DNA from 4 places in the Dietzia sp. B32 genome. Region 2 is predicted to be linked to each of the others. Evidence: predicted binding sites of a transcription regulator. Region 2 holds the regulator's gene; each other region holds the start of a gene.
What was found. The regulator LexA, encoded in region 2, represses DNA repair genes until DNA is damaged. The targets are predictions, from matches to a motif close to CGAACANNTGTTCG.
Positions count from the first base shown of each region.

Region 1: a site for LexA is predicted at 2,828-2,841, ahead of L8M95_RS04480 (HNH endonuclease signature motif containing protein). Genes of this name have one in related genera too.
Region 3: a site for LexA is predicted at 2,768-2,781, ahead of L8M95_RS06970 (HNH endonuclease signature motif containing protein). Genes of this name have one in related genera too.
Region 4: a site for LexA is predicted at 3,287-3,300, ahead of L8M95_RS13830 (HNH endonuclease signature motif containing protein). Genes of this name have one in related genera too.

Region 1 covers NZ_CP093845.1:942,851-947,701, forward strand. Annotated here, with positions in the region: gene L8M95_RS04465 (GMC oxidoreductase) at 1-1,152, shown strand, start outside; gene L8M95_RS04470 (TetR/AcrR family transcriptional regulator) at 1,220-1,774, shown strand; gene L8M95_RS04475 (HAD hydrolase-like protein) at 1,771-2,472, shown strand; gene L8M95_RS04480 (HNH endonuclease signature motif containing protein) at 2,846-4,369, shown strand; gene L8M95_RS04485 (ABC-F family ATP-binding cassette domain-containing protein) at 4,388-4,851, opposite strand, start outside.
Region 2 covers NZ_CP093845.1:392,061-396,911, reverse strand. Annotated here, with positions in the region: gene dapF (diaminopimelate epimerase) at 1-725, shown strand, start outside; gene hflX (GTPase HflX) at 779-2,227, shown strand; gene lexA (transcriptional repressor LexA) at 2,269-2,937, opposite strand; gene L8M95_RS01895 (DUF3806 domain-containing protein) at 3,433-3,624, shown strand; gene nrdR (transcriptional regulator NrdR) at 3,736-4,191, shown strand; gene hrpA (ATP-dependent RNA helicase HrpA) at 4,247-4,851, opposite strand, start outside.
Region 3 covers NZ_CP093845.1:1,452,344-1,457,194, reverse strand. Annotated here, with positions in the region: gene L8M95_RS06975 (SidA/IucD/PvdA family monooxygenase) at 1-1,078, shown strand, start outside; gene L8M95_RS06970 (HNH endonuclease signature motif containing protein) at 1,090-2,763, opposite strand; gene L8M95_RS06965 (helix-turn-helix domain-containing protein) at 3,204-3,812, opposite strand; gene L8M95_RS06960 (amidohydrolase family protein) at 4,123-4,851, shown strand, end outside.
Region 4 covers NZ_CP093845.1:2,921,511-2,926,361, reverse strand. Annotated here, with positions in the region: gene dmpG (4-hydroxy-2-oxovalerate aldolase) at 1-730, opposite strand, end outside; gene L8M95_RS13835 (acetaldehyde dehydrogenase (acetylating)) at 736-1,653, opposite strand; gene L8M95_RS13830 (HNH endonuclease signature motif containing protein) at 1,743-3,260, opposite strand; gene L8M95_RS13825 (IclR family transcriptional regulator) at 3,382-4,146, shown strand; gene L8M95_RS13820 (2-keto-4-pentenoate hydratase) at 4,143-4,851, opposite strand, start outside.

The DNA.
Region 1 (4,851 bases), 550 kb from region 2:
ATGGCGCTACAACCCACCGAGGAGCTGTTCCACACGTGGTTCCCCGGCGCGATCGACTGGCGCGAGATGGAACGCGAGTACTACCCACGCGTCTCCCGGATGCTGCGCCTCGCCGAGGCCCCCGACGAGCTCGTCGCCGCACCCCAGTACGCCGCCTCTCGGATCTTCGCCCAGCGCGTCCGCGACGCGGGGCTCCCCCTGCGCAAGATCCCCATGCCGATCGACTGGGACTACGCCCTCGCGGAACTGCGCGGCGAGATGCGCCCGTCGTACACCAACGGCGACAGCTCCCTGGGCGTCAACAACGGCGGCAAACACTCCGTCGACCTCACCTACCTCGCCCGCGCCGAGGCCACGGGCCTGGTCGAGGTCCGGCCACTGCACGACGTGCGCGCGATGCGCCGCCTGCCCGACGGCCGCTGGGAGCTGGACGTGGAGGTCCTCGACACCGCCGGACGGCTCGTCCGGACGCTGTCGATGCGGGCCCCGGCACTGATCATGGCCGCCGGTTCGGTGGGCACCTCCACCCTGCTCACCCGCGCCGACGCCACCGACGCCGTCACCGACCTGCCCGACGCCGTCGGCAGCGGCTGGGGCACCAACGCCGACCGCATCTACCTGTGGACCGACCCCACCGCCGGGTTCGGCGCCGTCCAGGGCGGACCGGTGGTCTACGGCAGCCTCAACTGGTCCGACCCCGCCACCGCCCACACCGTCATCCAGGCCTCGCTCCCACCGTTCGGACCGGACCCCCACACCACGGTGATGGTCGGCTACGGCGTCAGCGCCGACCGCGGTCGGGTCGTCTACGACGCGGCGCAGGACCGCGGGATCATCCGATGGCCGGCCGGCGGCGACTCCGGCATCCTCACCCACGTCGACCGCACCGCACGCGCCATCGCCGGCCCGACCGGGCACCTCACGGACACCAACCGCATGCTCAACTCCACCTGGCACCCGCTCGGCGGCGCCGTCATGGGACAGGTCTGCGACCTCGACGGCCGCGTCCTGGGCCAGCGCGGGCTGTACGTCGTCGACGGCGCGCTCATCCCCGGCACGACCGCCGCGTGCAACCCGTCGCTGACCATCGCCGCGATCGCCGAGCGCGCGCTGGACAGGATCGTGCGGCAGGACGTGGGCGTCGTTTTTTAGGGGCGCCGACTTCTAGGGGCACCGTTTTTCGGGCACGGCGTCCGGCGGCGTCCGGGATACTGGCGGGGTGCGCTCCCGCGACTCCATCCTCGACGCCACCCGAGCGGTCATCGGGCGCGCCGGTTTCAGGGGCGTCACGATCGCCGCGGTCGCCAAGCAGGCCGAGGTCAGCCGCCAGACCGTCTACTCCATCTTCGGCAGCCGCGAGGACCTGGTCTCGCAGGCCGTCTCCGAGCGACTCACCATGCTCACCGGCGCGTTCACCGATGTGCTCGACGCCGCGACGACGCCCCTCGAGCTGATCGTGGAGATCGTGGTGGTGGGCCGCCACTGCATCCTCGACGATCCCCTCCTGCGCGCGCTCACGCTCGGCGGCGGCTCGAACCCCATCTTCGACCCCGGCTCCGCCGAACGGGCCCGCCAGTACGCGGTCGCGCTCCTCGTCCCCGCCGCCGAGCGGTTCCCGCAACTGGCCGGCCGCCTGGACCTGGTCGCGGAGGTGGGCGTGCACGTGGGCTGGTCGGTGCTGTGCCTGGACTCGCCCGAGGCCCGCTCCGACGACGACCTCCGCACCTTCCTCACCACCTGGCTGGCGCCGCTGCTGGAGACGTTCGGGACGTGAGCGACGTACTGGTCCTGTGGGACCTCGACCTCACCCTCCTCGACCCCGCCGGCTTCGGGACCCGCATGATCACCCCGGCGCTCGCCGACCTCCTCGGCCGCGACCCCGTCATGGGCGCGTCCTTCGCCGGACGGACCGACCGCGCGATCCTCACCGATCTGCTGGAGATCAACGGGATAGGTGTCGACGACGACGAGGTGGTCGCGGCACTGATGGATGCAGTATCCCGGCGCTGCGAAACGTTCGGGGAGGATCTCCTGGCCGGAGGTGGCGGTCCCCTGCCCGGCGCCCACGAGGCTGTCGCCGCCCTGGCCGCGGACCCGCGACTGCACCAGGGGATCGTCACGGGCAACATGCGGCGGACCGCGCTTCTCAAGCTGCGTCTCTGTGGCTTCGACGGGCTACCCGACCCCGGACTCGGCGCGTTCGGTGATCACCACGCGGACCGCGCCCACCTCGTCCGCGACGCCATCGCCGCGGCCCGGGCCCGCGGTGTGGACGTGTCCCCCGGGCGGTCGGTGGTCGTGGGCGATCACGTGCACGATGTCCGCGGGGCGCGCGCCGCGGGTGCCGTCTGCGTGGCTGTCGCCACCGGCAGGGTCTCCGCCGACGACCTCCGCGCCGCCGGCGCCCACACCGTCCTGCCGGATCTCACGGACCCCGACGCACTACTGGCTGCCGTCCACGCCTCCGTCTGACCTGCGGCGTCGCCTGAACCGTGGTGCCGTCTGAGCCGCGGTGCCGTCTGACCTGCGGCGCCCTGGACGGGGCATCCAGGGCACCGCAGGTCACGAGGCTGCAGACGCCGCCCGGGCCCACGGGCTGCCGGTATCCATCGAGCGCCCGGGCGCGGTGGCACGCCGTACCGCCATGCCTCACCTACGCCGCCGCGCTGCCTGCTGCCGTCAACGCCTTCGCCTGAACCGCAGTGCCGTCTGAACCGCAGTGCCATCTGAACCGCAGTGCCGTCTGACCTGCGGTGCCCTGAACGGGGCATCCAGGGCACCGCAGGTCGCGACCGCGCCAGCTTTTTCTCCCGACCATGTCGTACCTCGAACATACAGTCGAACCATGAACACAACAGACGCCGCCCACTCGCAGTTCGTGGTCCCTCCGGGATTCACGACGGTCCCGACCCCCGCCACCGACGTCGTCGTGCCCGAGGCCTTCAGCCGATGGGACCCCGGACAGCGACGCGGCTATCTCGCGCAACGGGCGATCAACGCTGCCGAAGGCCGCACCGTGGCCTATGCGTACGACTGCGTATCCAGGTCCACCCGGAGCGACCAGCGACGCGATCCTCTGGACACGGCGGCGACCATGGTGAGCGCCTCGATGGCTTTGTCCCGCCGCGGGGCATTTCGGCTGGTGGCCACCGCCATAGAACTGACCGAGCGGCTGCCTCTCACCGCGACACTGCTGACGACCGGGTGGATCGGAGTCGACGCGGCCCACGCCATCGCCGAGGAGACCGCCCTGGTGGAGGACCGTCTCATGCCGGAACTCGACCGCCGCATCAGCGAGGGACTCGCACCGACGAGGCGCCGAACCCACCCGCCCAGGATCGGGCCGCTGCGCAAGATGCTCAGCAAGCACGTCGCGAGCTGCGACCCCGTGGGAGCGGACGCCCGCGCACAACAGGCTCGGCGAGAGCAGAACGTGAAGATGACGCCGGTCACGGGCGATCTCGCGCTGCTCACCGCGACCCTCTCAGCCGTCGACGGCCTGGAGATCACTGAACGGATCGAAGCCCTGGTCCGCACCGCCGCAACAGACGACCCCCGGTCGATCGGGCAACTCAGGGCCGCCGGCCTCCTCGCCCTGAGCCGCGGCTGGACCTGTCTGCCCGCACCCGACGGAGACCACCCCACGGACCCGGACGCGATGGCCGCGGCCCGCCGGGTCGTGATCCACGCCTACGACGACGGGGACGCGGACTTCCGGGGACTGTTCGTGGCAGGTTATGGCCCCGTCAGTCGCTTCACGTCCGACGAACTGCAGCGATTCGCCAGACGCAGGCTCGACGCGATCGACACGCTCGCGGACCCGGACAGTGAGGCGTCCCGCCGGTACAGCCCCTCGGAGGCACTGGCGCGCTTCTGTCGAGGCCGCGACGGCACCTGCGTCTTCCCGGGCTGCCAGACCCCGGCGGACAAGACGGACCTCGACCACATCATCCCCTTCGACCACGAGGATCCCCAGCGCGGCGGATACACCACCAGCGACGACCTCGGCAGCATCTGCCGCACCCACCATCGCCTCAAGACCGATGGCATCTGGGCCTACTACCGGAGCCCTGACGGGGACTACGTGTGGATCCATGGTCCGAACCATCCCGACAAGGACCCCGGGACACGCGTCATCACCACCCCCACCGGCCCATTGGCGGAGTTCGGCGCACCGCGACACCCCGAACGCTCCCGGCTACAGAAGGAGGCCGCCGAAGCCGGCAGAACCGGTGACAGCATCCCCGGATCGCAGCGCCAACCGCACACCCGGCACCGTCGCGCCTCCGAACGGAGGTACCTGCGCGCTCAGGCGGAACAGCGACTACACGCTGCCGAGAGCGAACCAGGGTCGCAGTCGGCTGCCTAGGTCGGCCGACCGTGCGACTCAGCCCTCGATCTGCTCGCCCAGCTCCATCCAGCGCTCCTCGAGCGTGTCCTTCTCCGCAGAGACGTCCTTGAGCTCGCGGTCCAGGGCGGCCAGCTTCTCGGTGTCCATCGCCCCTGCCGAGACATCGGCCATGGCCTTGTGGAGTTCGGCCTCGCGCTTGTCGAGCTTGCCCATCTGCCGCTCGATCTTCGACATCTCCTTGGTGAGCGCCCGCTCCTCGGCTGCGGAAAGGGCGGGAGCCGTGGCAGACCCGTCCGCGCCGCCAGCCTCAGAACCGCCAGCCACAGAACCGCCAGCCGAAGCAGACGCGGCGCCCGGCGCGGAGCGCGACACCTTGCCCGAGTCGCCCGCCGCCCCGGCGACGCGACGGCGCTCGAGGTACTCGTCGATGCCGCGCGGGAGGTTGGTGAGCTGGCCGTCGCCGAACAGCGCCCACACCGAGTCACAGATGCGCTCGACGA
Region 2 (4,851 bases):
GCGTGCTCAGGATCGCCACCGCCGGCGCCCTCGTCGACCGGGGGGTGCTGGCTTCCCTGCCCGACGGTGTCGACCGGGCGGACTGGTTCATGGACTACCGCAACGCGGACGGCTCGATCGCGGAGATGTGCGGGAACGGGGTCCGGGTCTTCGCCCACGCGCTCGTCGGGACCGGACGGGCGGAGGCGGGTTCGATCCCCGTGGGCACGCGGGCCGGCGCTCGCCCAGCCGAGGTCATCTCCTACTCGGGCGATGATGCCGTGGTGCGGGTGGACATGGGGGAGCCGCGACTGCTCGGGCTGTCCTCGGCGGAGATCGCGGGCCGCACCTTCGCGGGACTGGCCGTCGACATGGGCAATCCGCATCTGGCCTGCGTGGTCCCGGGTCTGGGAGCGGCGGACCTCGCCGCGTTGCGGGTGGAGCAGAGCCCGGTGTTCGACAGGGACTTCTTCCCCGACGGGGTCAACGTGGAGATCGCCACCCCGATGGTGGACGGCCGGGTCTCGATGCGTGTCCATGAGCGCGGTGCCGGGGAGACCATGTCCTGCGGCACCGGGATCGTGGCGACCGCGGTGGCCGCACTGGCCGACGCGGGGGAGGCGTCGGGAGACGTCGTCGTCGCGGTCCCGGGCGGCGAACTCGCGGTCGCTCTACGAGAGGGTGGATCCTCCCTCATCGGACCGTCGGCCCTCGTCGCCCACGGCCGATATCGTCGTAGGCATTAGCACACCGCTCCACACAGGACACCAGGGGCCCGGGTGTGAGAAGATGAACGCGAATGACTACTGATTACACGGCCGCTGATCGGCCGACACGCGACCTCGATCCATCCATCGGTGAGTTCCAGCTCGAGGAGAGATCCTCGATGCGCCGGGTGGCGGGGCTGTCCACCGAACTCCAGGACGTCAACGACGCCGAGTACCGCCAGCTCAGACTCGAACGGGTCGTGCTCGTGGGTGTCTGGACGGAGGGCTCCGCCGCCCAGGCCGACGCCGCGATGGCCGAACTCGCCCAGCTGGCCGAGACCGCGGGATCAGAGGTGTGCGATGCGCTCATCCAGCGACGCGACAAGCCCGACGCCGCGACGTACATCGGGTCGGGCAAGGTCAGTGTCCTCAAGGACGTGATCGCCGCGACCGGCGCCGACACCGTCATCTGCGACGGTGAACTCACCCCGGGACAGTTGCTCGCGCTGGAGAAGGCGGTCAACGTCAAGGTCATCGACCGCACCGCCCTGATCCTCGACATCTTCGCGCAGCACGCCACCAGCCGCGAGGGCAAGGCCCAGGTGACTCTCGCCCAGATGGAGTACATGCTTCCCCGCCTCCGCGGCTGGGGCGAGTCGTTGTCCCGTCAGGCCGGCGGGCGTGCCGGCAGCAACGGCGGCGTGGGTCTCCGAGGTCCGGGTGAGACCAAGATCGAGACCGACCGGCGTCGGATCCGCGAACGGATGGCACGTCTGCGGCGCGACATCAAGGGGATGAAACAGGCCCGCGACACCAAACGGCACCGTCGCCGTGCCACGCCCGTGCCCTCGATAGCGATCGCCGGATACACCAACGCCGGAAAGTCCAGTCTTCTCAATCGGATAACCGGTGCCGGGGTACTGGTCCAGAACGCCTTGTTCGCCACGCTCGACCCGACCACCCGGAAGGCCGAGCTGCCTGACGGCCGCGCGGTCGTCTTCACCGACACCGTGGGGTTCGTTCGTCATCTTCCGACCCAGTTGGTCGAGGCCTTCCGTTCCACACTGGAGGAGGTCGTCGACTCCGAACTTCTCCTCCATGTGGTGGACGGCTCGGATGCCTTTCCGCTCCGCCAGATCGAGGCGGTGCGCAAGGTGATCAACGAGGTGGTGGAGGAGCAGAACGCCGAGCGACCTCGTGAGCTGCTGGTGATCAACAAGGTGGACGCCGCGGATCCCGTCGTACTCACCGAGTTGCACCACGCGCTACCCGACGCCGTGTTCGTCTCGGCCGTCACCGGTCAGGGCGTCGACGAGCTGCTCGAGCGGATCACCCAGATCGTCGCTTCCGGGGACACCGAGGTCACCCTGGAGATCCCGTACTCCCGTGGGGACGTGGTGTCACGGGTCCACGCCGAGGGCGCGGTGGTCGAGGAGGAGCACACCGAAAACGGAACCCGGGTCATCGTCCGACTGCCCGCCTCAGTGGCGGGTGAACTCGACGAGTTCGCCGCCGACGGCTCACACGACGGCGCCGCCTGACCCCCACCGGGGACGGGCGGCGCGCCGTTCGAGTCCGGAGTTCAGAGCTTCCGGAACACCGTCACCACCTTGCCGAGGATCGTCGCGTGCTCTCCCGGGATGGGACTGAACGACGGATTGTGAGGTAGCAGCCAGACTCCGCTCGCGTCGTTGCGGAAGGTCTTGACCGTCGCCTCCCCGTCGATCATCGCCGCGACGATCTCACCGTTGTCCGCGACGTTCTGCCGCCGGACCACCACGAAGTCGCCGTCGCAGATCGCCGCGTCGATCATCGATTCCCCGACGACCTTGAGCATGAACAGGTCGCCGGATCCCACGAGGTCCGCGGGCAGCGGGAAGATCTCCTCGACGGCCTGTTCGGCGAGGATCGGACCGCCGGCGGCGATCCGGCCGAGCACGGGGACGTAGACGGGCTCGGAGGCGCCGCCGGGCCGCTGGGGCTCGGGCGTCGGCGAACGACGCCCGCGCGACTTCTGCCCGGGAACCCCGTGCACGTCCACCGCGCGCGGCTTGTGCGGGTCCCGGGTCAGGAAACCCTTCTTCTCGAGAGTCCGCAACTGATGAGCCACCGACGAGGTGGACTGCAACCCGACCGCGTCGCCGATCTCCCGGATGCTCGGCGGATAGCCGCGCTCCTTGACGGTGTCGTGGATGTGGAGGAGAACGCTCTTCTGTCGGTCCGTCAGCGACTCGAAGTCGGGCTTCGGCATCTCGTGTGGTCCCTTCGGCGAATGGATGTTCGACGTCTGTATCTGTGTACACCCTATCGCCCATGCGAACGTCGCGCCACACAGGTGTTCGAAATAATCGGGCCCGGAATGGTGACTGTGTCGGAGTCGCGTGATACAACTCTAGGAGAGTTCGGATTCGAACAGATGTACTGACACATACATACGGGTGTGCGAACACCACTCGCACACCGTATCGAGTAGGGAGTCACCATGACCGTTACGGAGTTGCAGTCACACGCACGTCCGACCGTGCGGTGGAGCGAGGTCTGCCCCGGCGACCATCGCGGGCGGTCCGCGGGCGTCGATCGTCCCGGCACCCCACAGAGTTCCCCGGGTAAGGGCAGCGCACAGCCCGGTCGCGTCCACCGTCGCCCCGCGGTTCGACCGGAGGGCAGCCGTCCCGCGGCGGCGTCGGCACGTGTCGACACCGTCGTCCGGCCGAGGGTGCCCGGCCGCCCCCTCGGCGTCACGTCTGTGGCACCGGGTCGCCGCGTGCTCGTCCGCCCGGCGTCGGCCGAGGGCGTGCGCGCCTGCCATATCGAGGCTCCTGTGGCCAGCGGCGTCGTCGACGACGTTCCTACGTGGGCGCTCCTGGCCTGCGGGATCGCGTTCGGAGTGATCCTGCTCTTCGCCGTGGCGTATCTCGGCGGGCCCGCCTACGCATGACCGGTCGTCGGGCCTCCTAGAATGAGTCGGGGACGGTGTACTGCCATCCCCGCATCCCGTCAGGCACGAGCCGGGACGCGTGAAGTCCGGTCGACGAAGGGCCCCACGGGAATGTACTGCCCGACATGCCACCACGAGGACTCCCGCGTGATCGATTCACGATCGGTCGACGAGGGGCAGGCGATCCGGCGTCGCCGGGAATGTCCGAGGTGCGGCCACCGGTTCACGACTCTCGAGACGCCGCTTCTGACTGTTCTCAAACGCAACGGGGTCACGGAGGCGTTCAGCCGGGACAAGGTGGTGCGCGGAGTCCGGCGTGCGTGCCAGGGACGAGCGGTCGACGAGGACGCCCTGCGCCGCCTCGCCCAACAGGTCGAGGACGCCGTCCGCGCCGGTGGCGTGTCCGAAGTCCCCGCCCATCAGATCGGTCTTGCCATCCTGGGCCCGCTACAGGACCTGGACGAGGTCGCCTACCTCCGCTTCGCCTCGGTGTACAAGCAGTTCAGTTCCGCCGATGACTTCGAACGCGAGATCATCGCCCTCCGGGAACGCCGGACGAGTCGCTAGACGCGCGCCATAGGCGGGTGATCGGCCGACGGCCGGCTCCAGGGGACGGCCTGCCTCAGCGGGACGACCGGGGGGCCAGCGCCGCTGCCACTGCCTTCTCGATGCGCTCCGCCGACACCGATCTGGCGGTCCCGAGCGTCTGCGCGAACAGCCCCACGCGGTATTCGGCCAGCATCCAGCGCAGGTCGCGAACGGCCCGGGCCCCACCCGGGCGCTTTCGCAACGCGGCGCACGCCTCGTCGACCCTCGCCTCGGACCGGGACAGCCTCACCGTGAGTTCCCGGTGGCGGGACGGAGACTTCTCCGCCAGCTCCAGGCGGAGCCCCACAGCCCTCACGTGTCGTTCCAGATGCGGGAGTGCGTCGGCCGGGTGTCGGGCGAGGAAACCCCGGCCGATGAGGAAGTCGAGAGACGGCCGGACGGCATCGGCGATGTCCGCCGGTGCCGCGGCCAGCGAGCCCCACACCGACTGGGCCGCCACGAGAGCGGGCACCGCCGTCGAGATCGCGGACGCCACGGCGCCGGGCACCTCCGCTCTCGCGGTGGCCTGCAGCTCGTCGAAATCAGCGACGGTGAGGACCGGAGCGCCCTTTCTCCGGGCGATGATCCGGCCGCACGCCGCGAGTGAGGCATCCGAGACGAGCCCCTCGATCCCGCCGT
Region 3 (4,851 bases), 1.1 Mb from region 2:
CGACTACCTGCGCTGGTACCGCACTGCGGCGGGGATCGAGGTCCGTCATGAGACGCGGGTGGCGGCCGTCCACCGACCCGCCACGGCGGATGGCCCCTTCGTCGTGGAGGTGACCGCCGCGGACGGGCACACACAGACCGTGACCGCCAGGCGGATCGTGTTCGCGCTCGGCCTGAACGGGGGCGGCGGGCAGCGGGTCCCGGAGATGATTCGCGCGCTGCCGCGCGAGCGCTGGTTCCACACCGAGGACCCGATCGACTTCGAGGCACTTCGCGGCCGGCGGGTCGCAGTCCTGGGCGGGGGAGCCTCCGGGTTCGACAACGCCGCCACCGCCCTCGACCACGGCGCCGCTCGAGCTGAGGTGTTCATGCGGCGGGACACCGTCCCGGACTCCAACCCACTGCGGTGGATGGAGTTCCCCGGCATGCAGGAACGCTTCTACGACCTCGACGATCGGGCGAAGTGGGACTTCACCCTCCTCAGTGGGGGCCTGCCGCAGCCACCGACCCAGCACACGGTGTGGCGGTGCTTCGCCCACCCCGGCTTCGCACTGCACACCGGCTGCGGCTGGGACTCGGTCGAGGTGGCCGACGACGGGGCCGGCGGTACCGAACTCGCGATCGACACCCCCGGCGGCCGTTTCCACGCCGATGTGGTGATCGCCGCGACCGGGTACGAGGTCGATCTGCGACTGCGGCCGGAACTCGCTGAGTTCGTCGACGACATCGCCCTGTGGGCCGACGTGCACGACTACGCCTCCGACCACCCGGCAGGCCGCAACCCCTACCTCGGCCCGGGTTTCGAGTTCACCGAACGCCGACCGGGCTCCGCGCCCTGGGTGGCCCGGTTACACCACTTCTCGACCGGCGCGCGCACGTCCATGGGCGTCACCGGCAACCAGTTGTCCGGCATCTACGGTGGTGTGGGTCGAATCGCGGGGGCGGTCACCACCGCGATCACCCGCGAGAACTGGGACCACCTCGCGGACGACTTCGCGGACTTCGAGTTCCGCGAGGTCCGGTCGATCGGCCCGCACCGCCCCGACGACGGCTGGTACCCGACGAGCCCCCGCTTCTGAGAGGTACCGCATCAGAACGGCGGTTCATCGTCGAGTGCCGAGGACTGCGGCTGGTCCTGCTGCGGCCGGTCGTCCTGCAGGTGGGCGGAACGCGGTGGGCGCCCGGCCCGGTCCTCCTGTCGACGGTGGTGGGCCTGGGCTCGCAGCCTGCTGCGCTCCGCGGCGCGGCGGTGACGCAGGTGGGGGCGCCTGCGCGAGATCGGTGAACCGCCGCCGGTCCTGCCGGCCTCGGCCGCCTCCTGCTGACGCCGGCTGGATTCCGGATGGCGCGGTGCGGCGAGTGCGGCCAGCGGTCCGCCGGGGACCGTCGTGATGCGCGTTCCGGGGTCGGCTTCCGGGTGGTTGGGGCCGTGGAGCCAGACGTAGGTCCCGTCGGTGTCCCGGTAATAGGCCCAGATGCCGTCGGTCTTGAGTCGGTGGTGGAAGCGGCAGAGGGAGCCGAGATCATCGGACGTGGTGTGCCCGCCGCACTCCGGGTTGTCGTGGTCGAACGGGATGATGTGGTCCAGATCGGTCTTCTCCGCGGGCGTCTGGCAACCGGGGAAGACGCAGGTGCCGTCCCGGCCCTTGCAGAAGCGCGACAACGCCTCGGAGGGCGCGTACCGCCGGGCCGCGTCCGATTCGGGGTCCGCGAGGTCGGCCAGTGAGTCGATCCGGCGACGAGCGTTGCGCTCCAGTTGCTCGGCGGTGTGGCCGGTGATCGGCCCGTACCCGGCCAGCGTGAGGCCACGATTGCCCGGACTGCCGTCGTCGTAGGCGTAGATGGTCACCCGCCGGGCGGCAGCCTGCCCGTCCGGATCACCGGGGTGTCCGCCGTCGACGTCGGGCAGGCAGGCCCACCCACGACTCAGCGCCAGGAGGCCCGCTGCTCGCAGCTCACCGAGAGAACGCGGATCGTCCTCGGAGGCGGTGCGCGCCAGGGCGTCGATGCGATCTGCGATCTCGACAGCCGTCTCGGCGGTGAGGTGCGCGGTGATCAGCGCCCTGTCGTCGGCCAGCGGCACCATCTCGACATCCTGGTCCCGCCGCGCCTCCCTCGCCCTGGCGTCGGCCCCGACCGGGTCGCACGCCGAGACGGTCTTGGTGAGCATTTTCCGTAGCGGGCCGAGTCTCGGTGGGTGGGTGCGGCGTCTGGTGGGGGCCAGCGCTTCACTGATCCGCCTGTCGAGCTCGGGCATGAGCTCGTCCGCGACCATCGCGGTCTCCTCCGCGATCGTGTGGGCGGCGAGGATGCCGATCCACCCGGTCGTGAGCAGGGCCGCGGTACGGGGGAGGCGCTCGGTCAACTCGACCGCGGTGGTGACCAGACGCGAGGCGCCGTGCCGGGACAACGCCATCGAGGCGCTGACCATCGAGGCGGCGGTTTCCCACGGGTCCCGGTGGCGGTCGCGCTGTCCTGCGACCCGGACGCAGTCATAGGCGAAGGCGACAGTGCGCCCCTCCGCCGCGTTGATCAGGCGTTGTGCGAGATATCCGCGCTGTTGATGCGGATCCCACCGCGAGTAGGCCTCCGGAACGATCACGTCGACGGCGGGACCCGTCGCCGTGGTGAACCCCTTAGGCGGCACGAACGGGCCGGGGGCACCGGTCGCATCGGGGGCGGTCGCATCGGGGGCGGTCGCATCTGGGACGGCCGCGGCATGGGAGGAGGAATCATGGGCGTCGGACTTGGAGGTGCTCGTCATGGTTCGACCATATGTTCTAGGTCTGACACCGCGGGCAGGGAGATCGGATCGAACACGCGAGTGAGTGTGATCCCATTGCGGGGAGATCCCCGGCCTCGTCGTCGTCGCTAATCACCGCGGCGCCCGCTGACCTGCGGTGCCCTGCGCACCCTCCGTAGGGCACCGCAGGTAGAGGGCATGCGTGGTGCGGGCGGTCTCGGGGGAGTGGTGGGTCCGGGTTCTGGTTCGGTGAAGGGTGTGGCGCCGTGGGCGGCGCACGGTCTTGGGTGCTCTGACCTGGGGTGCCCTGCTCGGCCCCCGCAGGGCGCCCCAGGTCGGCGCGCGAGGGAGGGCGCCGGGGCGGGGATGTCCCGGGGCGGCGGAGGTGGGTGGTCGTGCTGGCCGTGCTGGTTGCGGTGGTCGGGCGCAGGTCGGGCGCAGGTCGGGCGGCCCGGTCGCGGTCAACCCGGCCGGGCGACGATGAGGCACGCCTCGCCGCCGTCGGGCACGTACCAGCGGTGGGGGAGGGTGCCGTCGTATCTCGCGACGTCGCCGGCCTCGAGTCGGCTGTGCGAGTCGCCGACTTCGAGCAGGACGGTGCCCCGGGTGACGTAGAGCCATTCCTGGCCGGGGTGTTCGAAGAACCGGCCCGGGACGTGATTGGTCTCCACGAACTCGAGGAACTGCGTGCCCCCCGGGCCTCCGGGCAGGAGTCGGGTGTGGCCGCCGACCGTGCCCTCCGCCCGGGTCAGGGTGGCGCCCTCGGTGGAGCGTTGGACGTGGATCGGGTCGCCGGGGCCCGAATCCTGGCCGGCGGGGCCGGTGGCGGTGGGGTCCCCGCCGGCGGTGACCGCGTCGAGGAGGTGGGCCTGGGTCGTGCCCAGGGCGTGGGCGAGGCCTTCGAGCGTGGACATGCTGGGCGCCGCCTTGCCGCGCTCGATCTGGCTGAGGAAGGGTTGCGAGATCCCGGCCTGGTCGGCCACCTCGACCAGCGTCAGTCCGAGTTGGCGGCGGTGGTGCCTGATGCGCGCGCCGAGACGGTCCAGCGAGTCGCCTCGTGCGGTGGTCATGGGGCCTCCCGTGCGGTCTGGGCGGGTCGGGGTCTGGGCGGGTCGGGGTCTGGTGGGGCTATATCCCTGTCGGTAGGCGGGTCGCTGCGGGATCGGCTTGCACCGGAACCGCGCCGGAACAGCGGGGTAATGCCTCCGAAACACGGGGCCACCACACTCGTCCTTATTGATCCGATCAATACCCGGGGTCACTATCCCGCTCCGGGGTCGGATGCACAAGTGCCGCACCCGATCAGAGAGCCCGGGCTGCCGAGAGGAGCCGGGTCGGAGGGTCGGCGGGGAACGCACTAGTCGGCAGAGGAGGGGAACGATGGAACCACGACGAGTCGCGCCGCGGCACGTGGACCGGATCGAGGGGGCGCGCCTGCAGGGCGGCCGGGTGGTCGACGTGGACATCGTCGACGGGGTGGTCGTGGCCGTGACCGATGCGGGGACCACCCCGTTGCGTGGCGGTCCCGCGGGTGGCGCCTCGGTGATCGATGCCCGCGGGTACCTGGTGCTCACCGCGCCCGCCGAGCCGCACGCCCACCTCGACAAGGCGCTGAGCTGGGGAGCGACGCGGCCGCCGGGCTGTGACCTGGGCGCGGCGATCGGTACGTGGAGGGCCTACGCGGCGACGGTGGACGAGGACGAGATCCACGCCCGCGCCCTCGCCGCGGCCCGCAAGCTGGTGGCCAACGGGACGACCGCGGTCCGCAGCCACGTCGACCTGCACGACGACCACGACCCGCTGCGCGGCGTCCGCGCCCTGGTGCGGGTCCGCGACGAGCTCGCCGCGGTGATGGACCTGCAGATCGCGGTGATGGTCAACGAGGTCGACCCGGCGGACCGGGCCCGCGCCGCGATCGCGGCCGGCGCCGACCTCATCGGCGGTGCCCCGCACATCTCGACCGACCCGGTCGCCGAGACGCACCGGCTGGTGGACCTCGCCGAGGAACTGGACACCGGCATCGACCTGCACGTGGACGAGTTCCTCGACGGCGACCACGCCATGCTCGAGGTGTTCACCGACCGCGTCGCGTCCTGGCCGGCGGGGCAG
Region 4 (4,851 bases), 1.2 Mb from region 2:
CGGCGCCGAAGCGACGGGTGGAGCCGTCGATCTGCTGGGCTCCCGCGCGGATCGCCATGATCGAGTTGCCCACGCCGATGTCGAGGTTCTCGTGGCCGTGGAAGCCGACCTGGGCATCGTCGCCGAGCTCTGCGACGAGCGCCGAGACGCGGTCGGAGACCTGGTCCATGACGAGCGCCCCCGCCGAGTCGACGATGTAGACACACTGGCAGCCGGCGTCGGCCATGATCCGGGCCTGCTTCGCGAGCACCTCCGGCGGCTGGGTGTGGCTCATCATGAGGAAGCCGACGGTCTCGAGGCCGAGGTCACGGGCGTAGCCGAAGTGCTGGATCGAGACGTCGGCCTCGGTGCAGTGGGTGGCCACGCGGCAGATCGACCCGCCGTTGTCGCGGGCCTTGAGGATGTCGTCCTTGATGCCGAGGCCGGGCAACGTGAGAAAGGCGATCTTGGCCTGCGTGGCGGTCTCGGCCGCGACCTTGATGAGGTCCTGGTCGTACGACTTGGCGAAGCCGTAGTTGAACGAGGCACCGCCGAGCCCGTCGCCGTGGGTCACCTCGATGACCGGCACGCCGGCTCCGTCGAGCGCCGCCACGACGTTGCGGACGTCCTCCACGGAGAACTGGTGGCGCTTGTGGTGCGAGCCGTCGCGGAGCGAGGAATCGGTGATGCGGATGTCGAGGTCGGCGCTGTAGGCGCGGGCCTGTGCGTTGAGCGGGTTGTTCTTGTCCATGTCTGTCACACTCCGAGCTTGCTCTTGGCGATCTCCTCGCCGACCTTTGCGGCGGCGGCGGTCATGATGTCGAGGTTGCCCGCGTAGGGCGGCAGGAAGTCGCCCGCGCCCTCGACCTCGGCGAAGATCGCCACGCGGGCCATGCCGCCGGTGATCTCGGTGGGCGGATCGAACTGCGGTTCCTGGAGCAGCCGGTAGCCCGGCACGTACTCCTGGATCTCCTTCTCCCGCGTGCGGATGGCGGTGGTGATGAGGTCGTGGTCGGCGTCCTCGGGGATCGAGCAGAAGATCGTGTCGCGCATGATCATGGGAGGCTCGGCCGGGTTGAGGATGATGATCGCCTTGCCCTGCTTGGCGCCGCCCACCTTCTCGATGGCCATCTTGGTGGTCTGGGTGAACTCGTCGATGTTCGCGCGCGTGCCCGGGCCGGCGGACTCGCTGGACACCGAGGCGACGATCTCCGCGTAGTCGACCGGCACCACCGAGGAGACGGCGTGGACCATCGGGATGGTGGCCTGACCGCCACACGTGACCATGTTGGTATTGGGCGCGTCGAGGAAGTCGCGCAGGTTGGCCGGCGGGATCACCATCGGACCCACCGCGGCGGGGGTCAGGTCGATGGCCACGATGCCGGCGGCCTCGTATTTGGGCGCGTACTCCTTGTGGACGTAGGCGCTGGTGGCCTCGAAGAGCAGATCCGGCTTCTCGCCTCCGCCCTCGATCGAGGTGAGGAGCTCGTCGGCGCCGCCGGCCATACAGATGAGGCCCTCCGCGGCGGCGCGCTTCATCCCCTCCGACTCGGCGTCGATGCCGATCATCCACTTCGGTTCGATGAACTCGCTGCGCTGGAGCTTGTACATGAGGTCGGTCCCGATGTTTCCGGACCCCACGATCGCGGCGGTGAGCTTGGTCTTGTCTGTCATGACGGAAGTGTCGCGCGGGCGGCCTCGTGCGACAACAGGCTGTGCCACTCAGTGAAATCGCGGCACTCCGGGGAGGCGAACGCGGGCACTCAGGCCGGCCGTGCGCGCGCCCGGGCCGCGCCCGGAGGGTTCGTGAGGTGTCCGTCTGCGCTGATGAGCCGGTCGGTGAAGGCGTTCCACTCGCGTTCCCGTATGGCGTCGCGCGCACGGGCCAGGGGGCCCTTGGGCCTGGTGCGGTGTTCGTGTCCGGTATCGGTGAGGATGACCAGTTCACCCAATGGCCCGGACCGGTAGGCGTTGGTCCCGAACGTCTTCTCCCGGTGGTGTTTCCGACACAGGCAGACGAGATTCCACTCGGTGGTCGGCCCACCGAGTTCGGGATCCTTCTTGTTGAACGCGATCACATGGTCCACGTCACAGTCCTCCGCGGGAACCGAGCACCCCGGGTGCCTGCAGGTGCCGTCGCGCATGCGGATCCTCTCCGCCATCGCCGGAGTGATCACGTACCGCAGGGCGTGATCCGGTCCGTCGAGGGCACCGGGGGCGGGGTCGACCAGCTCGAACCGCACGCTCGCGTCCTCACCCTCCAGCAACTGCTGGCACAACCAGTTGAAACTGCTGTACGCCCCGTGCACGAACTCCACCCTGTTGGGCAGCCCCTGCCCGGCCGCGGCGATCACGCTGATCCGGATCGGCTGGCCGGCCGCGGCGGCGTTACCGAGTGACGGCCTGGGCATGTCCGCGCCCACTGTGACCTCGCCCAGCTCGATCGATCCGTCATCCCCCGGTCCGGAGCCCGTCCCGCCGGCATCGGCGGGCGCCGGGGCCGGGGCGTACACGGCGAGGGAGGCGAGAGCGTCGGCACGCAGCTGATCCAGAGTGCCAGGCACTCCGTCTCCGGAGGCGGCGCGGGCATCGGTCTCTATGCGTCCCCGCAGCAACTCCGCATCGGCCAGAGGCAGCTTCGCCCACATCGAGGCCATCCCGTCCCGGCCCGACCGGAATCGGACCGTGCGCGTCAGCGCCGCCCGGGCCCGGGCGTCCTCGGCGCCCTCCGGGTCGAGGCGGCCGACAGCGTCATCGATCCGGCCGTCCACGGAATTCCGAGTCGGCCGGTCACCGCCGTCCAGGTCGTCGACGATGCCCGCCACGACCTCGGCCTCCACGTCCGAGACGATCGAGTCGGGCACGTCGGCCAGCTTGCAGGCGATGTCGATGGCGAGCTGTTCGGGAACGACCCCGCGCTCCACCGAGGCCCGCAGTCGCGCGAGCCGCGAATGGATCTGGACCCCGGCGGTGACCAGACGCGCGGCGTGCCAACACGTGAGCTGACAGGCCGCCACGAGATGGTCACGAGCCCTGGACTGCGGGTCCAACCGTGCGTACGCCGGACGTGTGGGACAACCGTTCCCGCCGACCCCGTCAGCGCCCGTGCCGACCTCATCCGCCCGCGACATCTGCTCGACCAGGGCCGCTGCCGCCTCCAACCGGGTGGCACCTGCCCGGTTCTGCGCCAGGGTCGCGGCTCGTGCCGCCTCGCTCACCGCTGTCGTGTCGAGCCCGCCCAGGGATTCCGGAACCACGAACAGTGTCGTCGTTGTCGTCACGCCCCCACCCCCGCCGCGCCCTTTCTAGAACTTCTGTTCGAGTCTAAGACGTCACGCTCACTCGCGCAAGTGTTCGAACAGTTCGGCCTCCGGCGTCGGACCTGCGCGCTACACTCGGCGCATGACCGAGCCCCCCGCCTCTCCCGTCGACCGCGCCTTCGAGGTGCTACGCGTGACGGCGGGCGGGACGGGGATGACGCTCAGTGAGATCGCCCGCGAGACTGGGCTCGCCAAGTCCACGGCGCTGCGCCTCCTGGCCGCGCTCGAGCGCAACGACGCGGTGACGAGGATCGGGCAGCGCTACCGGCTGGGGCCGCTGGTGCACGAGCTGGACCCGATCCCCGTCTCGCCGGCGTACGAGCGGATCCGCCGGGTGCTCACGCCCTTCCTCGCGCACCTCTTCGAGGCCACCCGTGCGACCGTGCACCTGGCGACACTGCACGGCGACGAGGTGGTCTACCTCAACAAGCTGCACGGGCCGCGGCCGATCCCGTCGCCGTCGCGGATCGGCGGCGGGCTACCCGCGTACTGCACCGGGGTGGGCAAGGCGATGCTGGCGTTCGACGAGGACGCGGCCGACCGCGTGGCGCAGGGGCCGTTGGTCGAGTGGACGGACACCACCCTGACCTCCCCCGACGCCCTGGCGGTGGAGCTCGCAGAGATACGACGGAGGAGACGCGCGATCGACCGCGCCGAACTCACCCCCGGCCTGTACTGCGTGGCGGCGCCGGTGTTCGACGACGACGACGAGGAGCACGCCGGCCGGACGCGGGCGGTCGCCGCGTTGTCCGCCAGCGCCGCGGACGAGAGCGCCCTGGCCCGGCTCGAGCCGCTGGTCACCCGCGTCGCCGCGGCGGCCAGTCGCGCGCTGGCCGCGGACGCCTAGCGGAAGTCCATGGTGACGTCGCCCAGCCCGGCGAACTCGGCGCGGAAGCTGTCGCCCGGGGCGGCGTCCATCGCGCGGATCGCGGTGCCCGGCAGGATCACGTCGCCCTTCCGCAGACGGACGCCGAACTTGGCGACCGTCGACGCGAGCCACCCGACCGAGTTGAGCGGGTTGCCGAGCACCGCGTCGGAACGCCCGGACGCGAGGAACTCGCCGTTCTTGTAGAGGGTCGCGTCGATCGCGGCGACATCGATGTCCGCGAGCCGGACCCGCTGCTCGCCCACCACGTAGCCACACGACGAGGCGTTGTCCGCGATCGTGTCGGGCAGCGTGATCTTCCAGTCCCGGATGCGGGAGTCGATCAACTCGATCGACGGCACGACCCACTCGATCGCCGCGGCGGCCTCGGCCTGGGAGCACCCCTCCGGCGGGATGTCGGCGCCCAGGATGAAGCCCACCTCCACCTCGACCCGCGGGAAGCAGAAGCGGGCCGCCTCGATCGCGGTCCCCTCCGGGTACTCCATGGTGTCGAGGAGGTGTCCGTAATCCGGTTCGTCGACGCCCATCATCTCCTGCATCGCCTTGGACGCGAGCCCGACCTTGTGTCCGGTCACCACCGCTCCGGCGTCGAGCTTGCGGCGGATGTTCACCAACTGGATCTCGAAGGCGTCGTCCGGCGTCAGGTCCGGATGATCGTCGGTCAGC